DNA from 4 places in the Lonsdalea populi genome. Region 1 is predicted to be linked to each of the others. Evidence: predicted binding sites of a transcription regulator. Region 1 holds the regulator's gene; each other region holds the start of a gene.

Region 1 (4,214 bases):
AGTTCTTCCTCAACGTGGCGGATAACGCCTTTTTGGATCACGGTCAGCGCGATTTCGGCTATGCCGTTTTCGGGAAAGTTGTGAAGGGCATGGATGTGGCGGATAAAATTTCTCAGGTGCAGACCGAGAACGTCGGGCCTTACCAGAACGTGCCCATCCAGCCGATCGTTATCCAGTCCGCCAAGATTATCAAATAATTAGGTAGTCAGTTCAGGCGTTGTTCGTCGAGACTGTGTACAGCGTGCTCCCGGCATAGCTCGTCGGGAGAATGCCTGACTGCCCTGTCCCGTCTCAAAGCCTCTTTCTGCGCGATAGCAGGGCATTCTCCCGGTAATCGCCAGCCAGTTTCAGAGTGATGAATGTTACTGATCATAGATAACTACGACTCCTTTACCTACAACCTGTACCAGTATTTTTGCGAGCTGGGCGAGGAGGTGGTGGTCAAGCGTAATGATGGGCTGAGTCTCGACGCGATTGAGCGCCTGTCGCCGCAGCATCTGGTGATATCGCCGGGTCCTTGTACGCCGAACGAGGCGGGCATCTCGCTGCAAGCCATTTGTCATTTTGCCGGACAGTTGCCGATTCTGGGCGTCTGTCTGGGGCATCAGGCGTTGGGGCAGGCCTTCGGCGCTCAGGTTGTGCGCGCGCGCGAAGTCATGCACGGGAAGACCTCGCCTATCCGCCATCGTGACGTCGGCGTTTTCACCGGGTTGGCGCAGCCGCTGACGGTGACGCGCTATCACTCTTTAATTATTGAAAGTGCTTCTTTACCAGACTGCTTTGAAATCACCGCCTGGACAGAAAATAGCGCAGGTAAAATGGATGAAATCATGGGGATACGCCATCGCAGCCTACCGCTGGAGGGAGTACAGTTCCATCCGGAAAGTATTCTGAGCCAGCAGGGACACCAGTTGTTGCGCAATTTTCTGCACAGAAAATGAGTCCGCCGCTGATTTGCTTTCCAGATGGGTTATTGATTGCCTGAATCTGATTTTTTATGCATATTTGATGACTATATTCTCACTGAGACATGAAATCGTAAAAGCGGGGCAGCAGATGGCAACAGATAAAACCGCGGTGACGCGCGATACATACGATAAGGTAATCCTTCCTGTTTATGCGCCGGCCCAGTTTGTACCGGTAAAGGGGAAAGGTAGCCGGATATGGGACCAGCAGGGTAAGGAATATATCGATTTTTCCGGAGGTATTGCCGTTACAGCGTTGGGTCATTGCCATCCTGCGCTGGTGAATGCCCTTAAAACGCAGGGCGAAACGCTGTGGCATACCAGCAACGTTTTCACCAACGAGCCGGCGTTGCGACTGGCGAGCAAGCTGATTGCCGCAACGTTCGCCGAACGCGTGTTTTTCGCCAACTCTGGCGCGGAAGCCAACGAAGCGGCCTTCAAACTGGCGCGTCATTACGCCATCGAACGCTTCAGCCCCTATAAAACTAAGATTATCGCCTTCCATCAGGCCTTTCATGGCCGCACATTGTTTACCGTGTCGGTAGGCGGTCAGCCGAAGTACGCCGATGGATTCGGGCCGAAGCCCGCCGATATCATTCATGTGCCGTTCAACGATCTGGATGCGGTGAAGGCGGTGATCGACGATCACACTTGCGCCGTGGTGTTGGAGCCGGTGCAGGGCGAAGGCGGCGTGCTGCCAGCCACGCAGGCGTTTATCGGAGGCGTGCGGGAGCTGTGCGATCACAATCAGGCGCTGCTGGTGTTTGATGAAGTGCAGTGTGGCATGGGGCGTACCGGCGAACTGTTTACCTATATGCACTATGGCGTGACGCCTGACATTCTGACCACCGCCAAAGCGCTGGGCGGCGGATTCCCCATCAGCGCGATGCTGACCACCGAAGACGTCGCTTCTGTCATGAAGGTCGGTACTCATGGCACCACTTACGGCGGCAATCCTCTGGCCTGTGCGGTGGCGGAAGCGGCGCTGGATGTGATCAATACACCCGCAGTGCTGTCAGGCGTCTCCGCCAGGCACGATCGCTTTATTTCCGCGCTTGAAGCCATTAATGAACAGTTTGACATTTTTGACGGCATTCGCGGTATGGGCCTCTTATTAGGCGCTCAGCTGAAACCCCAATGGCATGGACGGGCGCGTGATTTCCTGACGGCCGCGGCCGAGCAAGGCGTCATGATCCTGGTTGCTGGACCGGACGTCATTCGGTTTGTGCCGTCGCTGGTGATTGAACTGGACGATATTGATGAGGGGATGGCGCTGTTTGCGAAAGCGGTCGCACAGGTGGTAAACGGCCAATAGCATTTTTAGACGAAGAGTGAACAGCGCGTTGCGCGCTGTTCACGAGTCGAGTGGTTGAGATTAACGCGTACCGAAGACCACGATGGTTTTACCGTGCGCTGAAATCAGCTCCTGATCTTCCAGCATCTTCAGAATTCGACCCACGGTTTCGCGAGAGCAGCCCACGATCTGACCGATTTCCTGACGGGTGATTTTAATCTGCATCCCGTCCGGGTGCGTCATGGCGTCAGGCTGTTTGGCGAGGTTTAGCAGCGTTTGTGCAATGCGGCCGGTAACGTCAAGAAACGCCAGGTTGCCCACTTTCTGTGAGGTGACCTGAAGGCGACGAGCGATCTGGGATGACAAACGCATCAGAATATCGGGATTGACCTGAATCAGCTGGCGGAATTTTTTATAGGAAATCTCGGCAACTTCGCAGGCGCTCTTGGCTCGCACCCATGCGCTGCGTTCCTGATCCTCTTCGAACAAGCCTAGCTCACCAATGAAATCCCCTTGATTCAGATAGGAAAGGATCATCTCTTTTCCTTCTTCATCTTTTATCAATACGGCAACGGAACCCTTTACGATGTAGTAAAGCGTTTCTGCTTTTTCACCTTGGTGAATCAGCGTACTCTTTGAGGGGTACTTGTGGATATGACAATGAGAAAGGAACCATTCAAGAGTCGGGTCTGTTTGCGGTTTGCCAAGAACCATTCGCTGTTATCCTCTGTTGTAATTCACTACGTAAATCACAGGGCTCAGAGTTCCCTGTAAGGCATGATAACTCTAGTTATAATTCAAATTCCGTTGGGCGGAAATATGTCAGGAAATTGACTGAAGCCTTTCTGTCAGGTGACTCTGCAAACTGCTGTTTTCAGCATTGCGCAGAACGCACCGGATGCTGCCTCTGTTTGTAACACAGGTTGGGAGTACTGTCTTGTGTTGTCTCGCTTCAGCATAATTACGCCTTGATACACAGGCATTTTCTGCATAAGCGCGATAAAATTTCAAAAAAAGTTGAGTGGGAGTGAAAGACTATGCAAGCGCGGGTAAAATGGGTTGAGGGGTTAACGTTTATCGGCGAATCCGCCTCCGGCCACCAGATTATTATGGATGGTAATGCGGGCGACAAAGCGCCGAGTCCGATGGAAGTGGTATTGATGTCGGCGGGGGGATGCAGCGCTATCGACGTCGTGTCTATTCTGCAAAAAGGACGTCACGATGTGGCGGATTGCGAGGTGCGCCTGACCTCCGAGCGCAGACAGGAAGCGCCCCGCCTGTTCACTGCCATCAACCTGCATTTCATCGTGACCGGTAAGGAGTTGACCGAACAGGCCGTATCGCGTGCGGTGTCCCTGTCGGCAGACAAATACTGCTCGGTGGCGCTAATGCTGGGAGCGGCGGTCAATATCACTCATAGCCACGAGGTGATAACCCTCGACTGAGCCGTATACGGCCTGCCCAGGCCGGATCCTTAGGCTCTTACTTTATCGTCTTGCCTTCCAGAAGCCGCTGCACCAGCGGCGTCATGATCAATTCCATCGCCAGTCCCATTTTGCCTCCGGGCACCACCAGCGTATTGATATGAGAAATATACGACCCTTGCAGCATGGTGAGCAGATAGGGAAAGTCGATATTCTCCAGGCGCTGGAAATGAATGACCACCAAACTTTCGTCCAACGACGGGATCGCTTTCGCAGCGAAGGGGTTGGACGTATCGACGGTCGGCACCCGCTGGAAGTTGATATGGGTGCGGGAAAACTGCGGTGTGATATAGGTGATGTAGTCTTCCATCGAGCGGACGACGGAGTCCATGACCGCATCACGCGAGTGCCCGCGTTCGTTAACGTCGCGGTACAGCTTCTGGATCCACTCGAGGTTCACGATAGGCACGACGCCGACCAGCAGGTCGACATGGCGAGCTACGTTGTGCTGCTCGGTGACGACGCCGCCGT
Region 2 (4,214 bases), 1.7 Mb from region 1:
ACGCGCCCAGCGGGGTTCTTCCTGCACCGTCAGCGTCGGCTTCCGGTTATTTCTCAGACAGGCGTTCATCACTCCCGCCTCCATTTCCGGGTGGAACTGGAAGGACAACGCGGTGGGTGAATAGCGCAGGATCTGACAGCCGTCCAGCGCCGATGATGCCAGCACCTGCGCGCCCGGCGGCGGAATCGCCACCGACTGCACATGGGTGAGGTAGGCGCTGAACGCTTCCGGCAGCCCGGAGAGGAGCGCATCCTGCGCCGCCGCTGGTTTGAGCGAAATGGTTTCCAGCCCCATTTCTTTCCCCTGCGGATTATCGGCCACCGTTCCGCCCAATGCGTCCGCCAGAAGTTGATGCCCATAACATACGCCCAGCAGCGGCAGTTGTTCGTCCACGGCTCGACGCAGCCATACCCCCGTTTCTTCGCTCCAATCCAGCCGGTCGGTGACCATCGCCCACGAGCCGGTCACAATCGCGGCGGTCAGAGAGGAAGGCGGCGGCAGCGCCTCATTCAGGTCGGGACGGACAATCAGCAGTTCGCCGAGTTCCAGCGTCGCCAGCGCGCTGCGAAACCAGTCCGACTGTTGGCCGACGTCTGCAGCGATAGGCGCAGGCGGCTGCCCCATCTGGATAATCAAAAGCGGTTTTTCAGCACGGTTCATATGTTTTCTTCAGGATATCGCAAAAGGAATGACGCTGAACGTAGCACTCCCGCTGTCGTTTGTCATCGCCCACCAAGGCCCCGTTGGCAACTGACGTCTATCTCCCCGGATACGCCGCCTTTTTGGCTCCGTTCGCGACCAAGGTTGATGGGAAAAGCCCCGAGCCCGCCGCCGGATAACGGCCACAAAAAAGCCGTCGCACAGGCGACGGCTCTAGACGATGCGATGAAAATCGCGACGACCCGGCGTTATTCGATGCCGCGACTGCGCAGATAATCCTCATAGCTTCCGGTGAAGTCGATCATCTTCTCAGGCGTGATTTCCAGCACACGGGTGGCCAGTGAGCTAACGAATTCCCGGTCGTGCGAGACGAAGACCAGCGTTCCCTGATACATCTCGAGCGCCATGTTCAGCGATTCGATAGATTCCATATCCAAGTGGTTGGTCGGTTCATCCATGATCAGCACGTTGGGACGCTGCATCATCAGCTTGCCGAACAGCATGCGCCCTTTCTCACCCCCGGACAGCACCTTCACTTTCTTGCGAATATCGTCCTGCGAGAATAACAGACGGCCCAGTACGCTACGCACCGCCTGCTCGTCATCGTTCTCCTGCTTCCACTGGCTCATCCAGTCAAAGACCGTCAGCTCATCGTCGAACTCATATTCGTGATCCTGCGCATAGTAGCCAATCTGCACATTTTCAGACCATTTGACGGTGCCGACATCCGGAGCCAGGTCGCCGACCAGCGTTTTCAATAGCGTGGTTTTGCCAATACCGTTGGTCCCGAGCACTGCGACTTTCTCTCCGACTTCGATCAGCAGTTTCAGCCTGCTGAAGAGCGGACCGTTGTCGAATCCTTTCGCCAGATCCTCAATTTCCAACGCGTTACGGAACAGCTTTTTGTCCTGCTCGAAACGGATGAACGGGTTCTGGCGGCTGGACGCCTTGATCTCTTCCAACTGAATTTTGTCGATCTGGCGCGCGCGCGACGTGGCCTGACGGGATTTAGAGGCGTTGGCGCTAAAACGGCTCACGAACGACTGTAGCTCGGCAATCTGCGCCTTCTTCTTGGCGTTGTCCGCCACCAGGCGCTCACGCGCCTGCGTGGCGGCCGTCATATATTCGTCGTAGTTGCCCGGGTACAGACGCAGTTCGCCGTAATCCAGGTCCGCCATGTGCGTACACACCATGTTAAGGAAGTGACGGTCGTGGGAAATGATGATCATGGTGCTGTTACGTTCGTTCAGCACCTGTTCCAGCCAGCGAATGGTATCGATATCCAGGTTGTTGGTCGGTTCATCGAGCAGCAGAATATCCGGGTTAGCAAACAGCGCCTGCGCCAACAGCACGCGCAGTTTCCAGCCCGGCGCGACCTCGCTCATCAAGCCGTAATGCTGCTCCAGCGGGATCCCCACGCCCAGCAGCAGCTCGCCCGCGCGGGCCTCGGCGCTGTAGCCGTCCATTTCACCGTATTTCACTTCCAGATCGGCCACTTTATAGCCGTCTTCTTCGCTCATTTCCGGCAGCGCGTAAATGCGATCTCGCTCCTCTTTCACGTCCCACAGTTCGGCATGGCCCATGATGACCGTGTCCAGTACCGAGTATTGTTCAAACGCAAACTGGTCCTGGCGCAGCTTGCCGAGACGTTCGTTAGGATCCAGAGAAACATTGCCGCCGCTGGGGGTCAGGTCGCCACCCAGAATTTTCATAAAAGTGGATTTACCGCAGCCGTTGGCGCCGATCAGGCCATAGCGGTTGCCGCCGCCGAATTTGACGGAGATGTTTTCAAAAAGCGGCTTACTGCCGAATTGCATCGTTATGTTATTCGTTACCAGCACAGTATTTACTCAGATCTAAGTGTGATTTACCGCACATTATGCCATAAGCGGCCCTCAGAATCCCGGCCATATTCGAACGCTATTTAACCAGAATGGTTTCTATGGGATTTTGAATATAATCAGGTGATAATCTTGAATAAAAAAACTTATCATGTCGTAAACCCCCTGAAGGAAGCGCACATGTCATCAGAGCGTCAGTTTAAACAGGTCGATGTCTTCACCCACCATGATTTTCAGGGCAACCCGCTGGCCGTCATTCTGGACGCCGAAGGGCTGAGTGATGAGCAGATGCAGGCCATCGCCCGCTGGACTAATCTCTCTGAAACCACCTTTGTGCTGCCGCCGACCGACCCCACGGCGGACTATCTGGTTCGCATTTTCACGCCGTCGCAGGAACTGCCTTTTGCTGGCCACCCCACGCTGGGAACGGCTCATGCACTGCTGGAGACAGGACTCACGCCGCATGTCCCGGGACAATTGATTCAGCAATGCGGCGTCGGTCTGATCCCCATAAATCTTTTTGACAACGGTCAACTGGCCTTTCGGGCGCCGGAAGCCGCTATCGATCCCGTGGAAGAAAGCCTTTACGCCTTGATTGACGCCGCGCTCGGCAGCAATCATCGCCATAGCGACGTCCCGCCCACGATCGTCAGCATGGGGATCCGCTGGATAATCGTCCGTATGGACAGCGCGGCGTCCTGCCTGGGTGTCAGAATTGCTCAACCCCCGTTCGAAAAACTGCTGGCGGCGACCCATGTCGACGGTATCGCCATCTATGGCCCGCACGAAAACGCGACGCCGGCCGATTATGAAGTCCGGGCGTTTTTCCCGCTGGATACCGTGATTGAAGATCCGGTGACCGGCAGTGCGAACGCGTGTATCGCCCGCGCGTTGCAACATAGCCACGATCTGGAAAAAGTGACGAGGAAAATGGGATACAGCGTGCGTCAGGGCACCATGCTGTACCGCAACGGGCGCGTCAATGTCGCTTATATCGATAGTCAGCCATGGATTGGCGGCTACAGTCGCACTCTGATTGACGGTACGCTCAACGCCTGAAGCACGTTGACACCCGCTGCGTCTTGACGCATAAAAAACAGGCGCCGTACCCATGATAGGGATACGGCGCCTGTTTCAGTTAACGGCGTCGACAACATCAGACGTCATGAGAGAACCGTTATTTACGGGCGAGCAAAATCCCAAGCACCAATCCTACCGACGCACCGATGCCAAGACCATGCCAGGGGTTGTCCTGAATATAGCTATCCGCCTTCTTCACAAACTTTTTCGCCCGCTGGCAGCACCCCGTTGAGGGTTCAAGACGAGACCGAACATCCTGCAGCGAGTCGTAGGCCTGCTTTTTGAGATCCTGATAAGCGCTGTCTGCGTAGTCGCCGGAATATTTCAATAGCTCGTCCAGCGTGGTGGACAACAGCTTTACGTCGTCCTCAATACTCACTTCTTGTGACTGTTTATCATGCGGTGCCATTATTTTCTCCTGTTGGTGAAAATGCGCGAACCCTTTAACTATAGATAACCTGACGCCGATGCGGGGCCGAATGGGGACAGATAATTCCTGATTATCTGGCAATGGTCATAAAAAAAGCCGCGACACGTCGCGGCTTTCATCATCTTGAACCTATCAAGGGTTACATCAAAGGCTGCGCCATCTGAACCAGCGAGATAAGCGGCTGGGGATAAAGGCCCAGCGCG
Region 3 (4,214 bases), 1.8 Mb from region 1:
AGTTTTTCATCAACCAGCTCCCACTCACCGCGTTTGGCGGCACGCAGGGCTTCCATCGCATAGCTGCGCGATTCTCCGGCGTTGATAATCAACTCCATGACCGTTGATTCCATATCCATGTTTTGTCTCCACTCAATAAAAGAAGGCGGAATGGACGGCTTATGCCGTGGCCATTTCCTGCTCACGTTCTTGCTCAAGAAGCTGCTTTTCATAAATTTTGAAGAAAGGCAGGTAGATGAAGATGTCGATAACAATCAGCGCGATAACCAGCAACGTATTGTTCATGACCCAGCCTGCACCCCACGCAGCGCCAACCGGTGCGGGCGTGGTCCAGGGAACCAGAGAGATGACTTTGGCAATCAGACCACTGGTGGTGGCAAACCAGGCAATGATTGCGTTCACCACCGGGGCGATGATGAAAGGAATAAATAGCACCGGATTCATCACCACCGGGCTACCAAAGATGACTGGTTCGTTGATGTTGAAGCAGACCGGTACCACCGACAGCTTGCCGATGGCTCGGAGGTGTACCGCTTTACTGCGCATGTAGAGGATAACCAGCGCCAGCGTGGCACCCGAACCACCGAGGTTGATAAAGAAGGCCCAAAACGCCTCCGCAAAGATATGTGGGATGGGCAAACCGTTGGCCAGCGCCGTCTGGTTAAGTCCAAGATTAATTAAGTAGAATGGTTGCAGGATGCCGCCGACAATCGCCCCGCCGTTGATGCCAGAGAACCACAAAACCTGGCAGAGTAAGACAGCAATCAGCACCGCTGGCAGAGAGTCCGCCGCAGAAATCAGCGGGGTAAAGCCGGTCATGATTATTTCAGGTAACAGCATGCCGAACTGGTGTTGTAACACCACGTTCAACGGGTAGATGGTGCAGATAATGACAATCGCCGGGATCAAAAGGTTGAATGAGTGGCGAATTTTATCCGGCACTTGTTCTGGCAGCTTGATACCAATGTTGTATAGCTTCAGAATGCGGACCAACTCAACACAGAAAATCCCCACCAGAATCGCGGTAAAAATCCCCGATCCGCCGAGGAAGGCCGCCGGCAGCGAACCCTCTTTGTAGGGAGAAGTGATCAGGAGGAAGGTCATCAGCGACAGCATGGCGCAAGAGAACGCATCCAGCTTGTACGTTTGTGCCAGGTTGTAAGCTATCCCTGCACTGATATAGCAAGCCATAATCCCCATCGTCATATGAAAGGGGGTCATGATTTCGTTGAAATACTGCTGGGAAACGGATAACCAAAGTTTGCCAATAAAGAAGGTGGTATCCGGTGCAAAAGGCGGAAACGCAAAAATAAGTAAAAAAGAACCCACGATCATAAAAGGCATCGCACCAATAAAACCGTCGCGAACCGCCATAATATGACGCTGAGTTCCGGCAACGGCGGCAACGGGCGTAATTTTATTTTCAATAAAATTAAAAAATGCGTTCGACATGATATTACCCTGTAAAATTATTGCACCGGGTTAGTTTGAGAATCCTGAATCATCTTCAGAGCATCATTAAGGATTTTCTCACCTTTAAGCATGCCGTAATCCATATTGCTGATGATGGCTATCGGCTTTCCTTCACGTTGAGCAATTGCCTTAAACTCTTCGAATTTATATTTGATTTGCGGCCCCATCAGACAGCAATCAAAATGCGAGATGGTCGATTCAAACTCTTCCATCGCCACAGCAATAATTTCAGCCTCAATACCTTTGGCATTGGCAGCCTGCTTCATTTTATTCACCACAATGCTGGTTGACATACCGGCAGCGCAGCAAAGAAAAATTTTTTTCATTTTCAGCCCTCTCTATAAAAATAGTGTGTAACTCTGGTTCGGCATTTCATTCGGTCACGTACCATAGACTGGTGGCTATCGTTCGCCTGGTCATTTCGTACCTGGAATGAAATCTGCCAGAAAGTGTTCTTTTCATTTGACGGGGGCATGCTCTCAGTACTGGTCACAGGATTCCGTGACCCTAATCTCAAAAAGAATCACATCACTTACAAATCATTACATATATGTGGCAAGCATCACTAAATTTTAAGCACACAGATTACTTTTCATACAAAAAATGGATGTAAATTTATTTTAACAGGTAACTCAGTAAGTGTTTTTAAGTGTTTGAAAGTGTTTGAAAGTTAACGACAAGGAGTAAGTTCTCCTTCCATGGGGACGTACCCGGTCGGTCATGGAGCCGTGTACGCAAGCCGCGTTTTCAGCTAACATGGCCTGGCTGTCCTCACTCAGAAGATTGGAAGACGTAATGACGCAAGAAGAACGCTTGATCGAGTTAGAGGAATTAATAAAAAATCAGGGTAAAGTGACTCTCGATTACATCTGTCAGCAGTATAATATTTCATCGGATTCTGCACGTCGGGATTTAATCAAACTGACACAACTTCCGCATATATTGCGTATTCGCGGTGGAGCTATTCTGGCAGAAAAGCGTGTCGAATTACCTTATGTTCAGCGTGCACAATACAGTGCGGAAAAAACATTACTTTCTGCCTGGGCGGCGAAAACCATTAATGAAAAAGAGATCCTGTTTATTGATGCCGGTACGACATCTGCCGCCCTCGCCCGCCAGCTTCCGTCACCGGTTAGTGTCATTACCAACTCCATTGAAGTGTTGGGCGAGATCATTGGAAATAAAGGGATTAGTATTTCAGTATTGGGTGGTAATTTTGATGACTATTCTCACGCAATATTAGGTAATACCGCCCTGGAGCAAATTAATCGCTATTATGCGGACAAAGCATTTATTGGCGTCAGTGCATTGTCGGAAAGTGGCATCACCACAGATACAGAACTTGATGCACTGCAAAAAGTCGCCATGGCGAAACAGTCAAAAAAAGTGATTTGTATTGCAACCTTCGCCAAATTTAATCTACAACTGATGTATCAATCCTGCAGCTGGTCGGATATCGACCATATCATCACGGATAAAACGCCACCAAAAAACATCCTCAAGCTGATCGAAGAGAACGATGTTGAATTGGTAGTAGTGGATACCAAAAAAATAGATGCTGATGAGTAAGTAATGGACTGACCCCACATCAGCAGACACATTCTGTCCTCACGGCGAGGCCTGTTCGAAGGCCTGCGGGCTGATGCCCCCCAGGTGGCTGTGACGCCGGGCCCGGTTGTAGAACACTTCAATGTTATCGGAGATATCGGCGCGGGCCAGAGCGCGGGTTTTATATATACGCTTTCTGATACGCTCTTTTTTCAGCGAACTGAAGAACGACTCTGCTACGGCATTGACGCTCCTCTGTCAAGATCGGGCGATTGGCATAGGCGAGGTCCGATAAAATCAACGGATAGAGTTCACGGACGATGTCACGTTCTAGGCATCTTAGTATCTCTTTGGTCGATAGCCCTTCACGAGTTCGTCTGTCGACATAGGTTCTTGTGCGCGGATCACTTCGCATACGCACAAGGGCTATGGTCCACAGAGCATTGTTTGCTTCACGTGAGCCGCCACGGTTTAATCTGTGCCTGACTGTTTTTCCTGATGATGCTGGTAACGGATTTACGCCACAGAGCGATGCCAGGGCCGCTTCATTTTTTAAACGTTCGGGGTTATCGCCTGCAACTGCCAGCAGCGTTGCAGCTGTATGTGGACCTACACCAAACTGACTACGAAGGTTACTGGCATATTTGCGGGTCAGTTTATCGAGTGATTCGTCCAGTTCATTCAGCTCTTCAGTCAGGGCCATCCACCGCTTCGCGAGGCTTCGAAGCGTGCTGCACAGGGCTATACGCAATGGAGAGTGCTCTGACACTTCGCTGTTAATGCAGGCGGCTATGCACTCATGTGGTTTCGATTTCCAGAGTTTGTCGCGAACATCCTGCGGTGCACTAACCAGCAACGCACGAAGCTGATTAATCGCCTGCGTGCGGGCTTTGACTGCACTACGCCGGGCAACGCTAATAATCCGAAGAGCTTCACACGCGCCGGACTGCATTTTTGGTATGGCCTTGCTACTCCCCGATAGCACCGTACGGGCGGCATTCTCTGCATCCAGTGGATCTGATTTCCCTTCAAGACGACGTTTTGAGCGATTTGGCCGGTTAACTTCAACCACATAAATGCCATTCTTAATGAGATAACGTGTTAATGCAGCACCATAGGTTCCGGTTCCTTCGATACCTGCTCGTTCGAGTCCCCCAAAAGAACGTGCCCAATCAAGTAGTTCCAGATAGCCC
Region 4 (4,214 bases), 1.9 Mb from region 1:
GCTGCGCAAAGGCGAAATTCTGGGCATCGCCGGTCTGGCGGGCGCCGGAAAGACCGAGCTGTGCAAGGCGCTGTTTGGCGCAAGCCGTAGTCGCATTCGCGCGGGAACATATCGTGGACAGCCCTGGAAACCACGCACCCCTGCCGATTCTGTCGCCGCGGGGATCGCGCTGGTGCCGGAAGAGCGTCGCAAGGAGGGGATTTTCATTGATGAAACCGTGTCAATGAACCTGAGCATCGCCGCCAGCGACAGCTTTTCCCGCTGGGGCGTGTTCAGCAGAGGCCAGGCCGTCACCTGGGCAAAACAATTGATCCGGCAGCTCGACATTCGCACCCGTGGCCCTCAGCAGACCATTCGCCGTTTGTCCGGCGGCAACCAGCAAAAGGTCGCCATCGGCAAATGGATGCGCAGCGATATGCAGGTGCTGATTTTTGACGAACCGACCAAAGGCGTGGACATCAAAGCCAAGCAGGATTTGTTTGGATTGATGGGGGCGCTGTCGCAACAGGGGAAAGGGATTATTTACGCCTCGGGTGAATTCTCCGAACTGGTGGGATTGTGCGATCGCATCTGCGTGCTGTGGGATGGCCGTGTCGTGGCGGAGCTGGACGCCGCGGCGACGGACGAAGAAACCCTTTTATTGTATTCAACCGGAGGAACTCCTGCGTGAGTCAGCAACATTCATCTAACGGGGCTCTCCCTGTCATCCATCGTCTGTTCGATTTCCTGTACAAATGGGGCATGCTGCTGACCGTCGTCGCGCTGGTGGTGCTGTTTGGACTGGCGTCAGATAACTTTCTCGACCCGTACAACATCATCAACATCCTGAGATCCATCGCCATTGTGACGGTGATCGCCATCGGCGTGTCCTTGTCGCTGTCCGTCGGCGGCTTCGACCTGTCTGTGGGTTCGACGGCATCGCTGGCCAACGCGCTGGTGGTTTCGCTGTTCGTCTGGTACGGCTTCGGCACGACGGGCGCGATTTTACTGACGCTGGCGCTGTGCATGCTGGTGGGATTATTCAACGCCTTCCTGATCGTCATTCTGCGCATTCCGGACATGCTGGCGACGCTGGCGAGTCTGTTTGTGATTCAGGGCGTCGCGATGACCTACAGTTACGGCGGCTCAATCACCCAAAACATGGTCTTACCCAGCGGGGAAATGGCGGAAGGTCTGATCCCGGAATTTTTCTCCACTCTCGGGCAGGTGCCGACCATCGTCGTGATCATGCTGGCGGTTACCGTCATCGTACAACTGTACCTCTCACTGACCAAACACGGACGCCGGATGTACGCCATCGGCGGTAATCCCGAAGCCGCTCGTCTCGCCGGTATTCGCTCCGCGCGCTACCGGGTCATGGCCTACGTATTTTCCTCGCTGCTGGCCGCGCTGGGCGGTATCTTGCTGGCGTCGCGCATCGGTTCCTCTCAGGTCAACGCCGGTGGCGGCTATTTGATGGATGCCGTAGCCGCCGCCTATATCGGATTTTCGCTAGCGGGTTCCGGCAAACCGAACGCACTGGGCACGCTGGTCGGCGCCGTGCTGCTGGGTGTATTGCAAAATGGTCTGGTCATGCTGTCCGTGCCCTATTACGCCATGGACATCATTAAAGGGCTGGTGCTCGCCGCCGCGCTGGCGATGACCTACTTCCAAAAACGCTAAGCACGCTCACCGGCGTATCTAAGGCATTGCCCGATAGATACACCGGTGACGAAACCGGTTATTGCACAAACCGGTTAACTTCTCGTTATAAAGCGCACATTTCACTTAAAAAAATTCATACAAAATTGTGATCTACATCGTATTTCTTTACCTCTTTGTCTAAAATAAGCGCGTTCTTCCTTATTCATTTCGAGAAATATTTATGGAATCCGCCGCACCATCACGCTCCACAGCCTGGATGCGTGTCATTACGCTGTCTGTTGCCGCGTTTATTTTTAACACCACCGAATTCATTCCCGTCGGACTTCTCAGCGGCATTGCGCAGAGTTTTGCCATGAAGACAGAAGAAGTCGGACTGATGATTACTATTTACGCCTGGATTGTGACCCTGGCGTCCTTGATCTGCGTGCTGCTGACCAGCGGCATCGAGCGGCGCAAGCTGCTGATCGGGATCTTTTGCCTGTTTATCGCCAGCCATGTGCTGTCGGCGGTGGCCTGGAACTTCACGGTGCTGGTGATCTCCCGCGCCGGGGTGGCGCTGGCCCACTCTGTGTTCTGGTCCATCACCGCCTCGCTGGCTATCCGCATGGCGCCGCCGGGAAAACGTGCGGCGGCGCTGAGTATGCTCGCTACGGGTACGGCGCTGGCGATGGTGCTGGGTCTGCCGATGGGCCGCGTAGTCGGTCAGTTGCTGGGCTGGCGCGTGACCTTTATGGTGATTGCAGTCGGCGCCACGGTTTCACTGATTCTGCTGGCGCGCCTGTTGCCGCGTCTGCCGAGCGAACACTCCGGCTCGCTGGCCAGCGTTCCCATGCTGTTCAAGCGCCCGGAACTGGTGACGGTGTATGTGCTGATCGTCATTCTGGTCACCGCGCACTTCACGGCTTACAGCTATATCGAGCCGTTTATCCAGAATGTGGCCGGCCAGTCCGAAAACTTCACGACGCTGATCCTGTTGCTGTTCGGGGCTGCGGGTATTCTCGGCAGCGTGCTATATAGCCGTTACAGCGACAAACACCCGACCGGCTTTTTGCTTAGCGCGATCGGATTGCTGGTGCTTTCGTTGGGGTTGTTGCTGCCTGCCGCGGGCTACGAATCCAGCATGATCGTCCTGTGCATGGTGTGGGGCATGGCGATCATGGGCATTGGTCTGGCGATGCAGACCAACGTTTTGAGCCTGGCCCCGGATGCTAGCGATATTGCAATGTCCATCTTCTCGGGCCTTTATAACCTGGGTATCGGCGCAGGCGCCCTGCTAGGCAGTAAAGTCAGCCTGTATGTGGGCATGAGCACGATTGGGTATGTGGCTGCGCCGCTGGCGCTGCTGCCATTGGCATGGATTCTGTATACCTCCTACCGCCGCGCCCGTCCTGAAAGTCATCCTTCCGCCTGACGGCTTGCGCACTTTCCCTCTCCGGCTCCCTCGCGGGCCGGAGTTTCCCACTTCCCGCTTCTTCTACTCTGCCCGTTACTGCTTTCCTCCATCGTCCGTGGACCACGCATCGAACGATCCCTTTTTATCTCCGCCTTGAGCCATCATGACGCGCCCCATAAAAAAGCCGGTCAGCACAAAGCGTGCGACCGGCCTTTTCAGTGGCTTACCCTGGCGGGATTATTCGTAGCGCGGAAACACCATATCGGCATATTTCACAAAGCGGGTACGTTTCACCCGCTTGTACGTAAACCAGATAGTCAGGAACAGCGGAATGCCGATATAAGTGGCCGCTACGCCGTACCAGTCAATCTGGTCCGCCAGAAACGCCTCATAGTTCTGACCCAATGTAATAATCAGGCACAGCACAAAGGCAAAGATTGGCCCCAGCGGGAAGAAGCTGGACAGGTACGGTAATGCCGTCAAATCGCCGCCCTGCTTAATGAAACCACGACGGAACCGATAGTGGCTGATGGCAATGCCGAGCCACGCAATAAAGCCCGTCATCCCCGAGGTGTTCAGCAACCACAGATAGACCGTCTGATTACCGAACATGGAGGTCAGGAAGCACAGTGCGGCCACGACGGTCGTCGCATACAGCGCGTTGCGCGGCACGCCGCCCCGAGACAGTCGGCCGAACATCGCCGGCGCTTTACCTTCCCGCGCCAGCGTGAACAGCATACGGGTAGAGGCATACATGCCGGAGTTCCCCGCCGACAGCACGGCCGTCAATATCACCGCGTTCATCACTGCCGCGGCGGACAGCAGGCCAGCGTTCTGGAACACCAGCGTAAACGGACTGACGCTAATGTCTTTGACGTCGGTGCGCAGCAGGTTCGGGTCGGTGTAAGGAATAATCAGGCTGATGATCAGGATGGCGAACACATAGAACAGCAGGATACGCCAGAATACCTGCCGGATGGCGCGAGGAATGTTCTTCTGCGGATCTTTGGATTCGCCGGCGGCAATCCCAATCAGCTCCGTCCCTTGGAAGGAGAAGCCCACGATCATCGCAACGCCGATCATCGCCGAGAAGCCGCCAGCGAATGGCGCATCGCCGATTTGCCAGTTGTGCAGACCCGCGTGCTCTCCCCCTCTCAGGATACCGACAATCATCAGC

The links. Region 1 encodes CRP, which controls carbon source genes, mostly activating them, when cyclic AMP is high. Its sites were predicted from a motif close to ATGTGANNNNNNTCACAT; they were not measured.
Region 2: a site for CRP is predicted at 2,521-2,538, ahead of I6N93_RS10915 (ABC-F family ATPase). Genes of this name have one in related genera too.
Region 3: a site for CRP is predicted at 2,024-2,041, ahead of I6N93_RS10375 (PTS sugar transporter subunit IIB). Genes of this name have one in related genera too.
Region 4: a site for CRP is predicted at 1,788-1,805, ahead of I6N93_RS09470 (sugar transporter). Genes of this name have one in related genera too.

The regions. Positions count from the first base shown of each region.
Region 1 covers NZ_CP065534.1:289,322-293,535, forward strand. The annotation lists gene ppiA (peptidylprolyl isomerase A) at 1-197, shown strand, start outside; gene I6N93_RS01315 (aminodeoxychorismate synthase component II) at 360-941, shown strand; gene argD (bifunctional acetylornithine/succinyldiaminopimelate transaminase) at 1,057-2,280, shown strand; gene crp (cAMP-activated global transcriptional regulator CRP) at 2,341-2,973, opposite strand; gene I6N93_RS01330 (OsmC family protein) at 3,297-3,704, shown strand; gene I6N93_RS01335 (phosphoribulokinase) at 3,742-4,214, opposite strand, start outside.
Region 2 covers NZ_CP065534.1:2,484,895-2,489,108, forward strand. The annotation lists gene I6N93_RS10910 (glutamine amidotransferase) at 1-660, opposite strand, end outside; gene I6N93_RS10915 (ABC-F family ATPase) at 909-2,501, opposite strand; gene I6N93_RS10920 (PhzF family phenazine biosynthesis protein) at 2,682-3,560, shown strand; gene I6N93_RS10925 (DUF883 family protein) at 3,679-3,990, opposite strand; gene nuoN (NADH-quinone oxidoreductase subunit NuoN) at 4,151-4,214, opposite strand, start outside.
Region 3 covers NZ_CP065534.1:2,363,981-2,368,194, forward strand. The annotation lists gene I6N93_RS10365 (PTS lactose/cellobiose transporter subunit IIA) at 1-119, opposite strand, end outside; gene I6N93_RS10370 (PTS sugar transporter subunit IIC) at 160-1,452, opposite strand; gene I6N93_RS10375 (PTS sugar transporter subunit IIB) at 1,470-1,799, opposite strand; gene I6N93_RS10380 (DeoR/GlpR family DNA-binding transcription regulator) at 2,269-3,042, shown strand; partial or broken gene I6N93_RS10385 (IS3 family transposase) at 3,082-3,267, opposite strand; partial or broken gene I6N93_RS10390 (IS110 family RNA-guided transposase) at 3,290-4,214, opposite strand, start outside.
Region 4 covers NZ_CP065534.1:2,154,264-2,158,477, forward strand. The annotation lists gene I6N93_RS09460 (sugar ABC transporter ATP-binding protein) at 1-670, shown strand, start outside; gene I6N93_RS09465 (ABC transporter permease) at 667-1,662, shown strand; gene I6N93_RS09470 (sugar transporter) at 1,865-3,055, shown strand; gene I6N93_RS09475 (amino acid permease) at 3,275-4,214, opposite strand, start outside.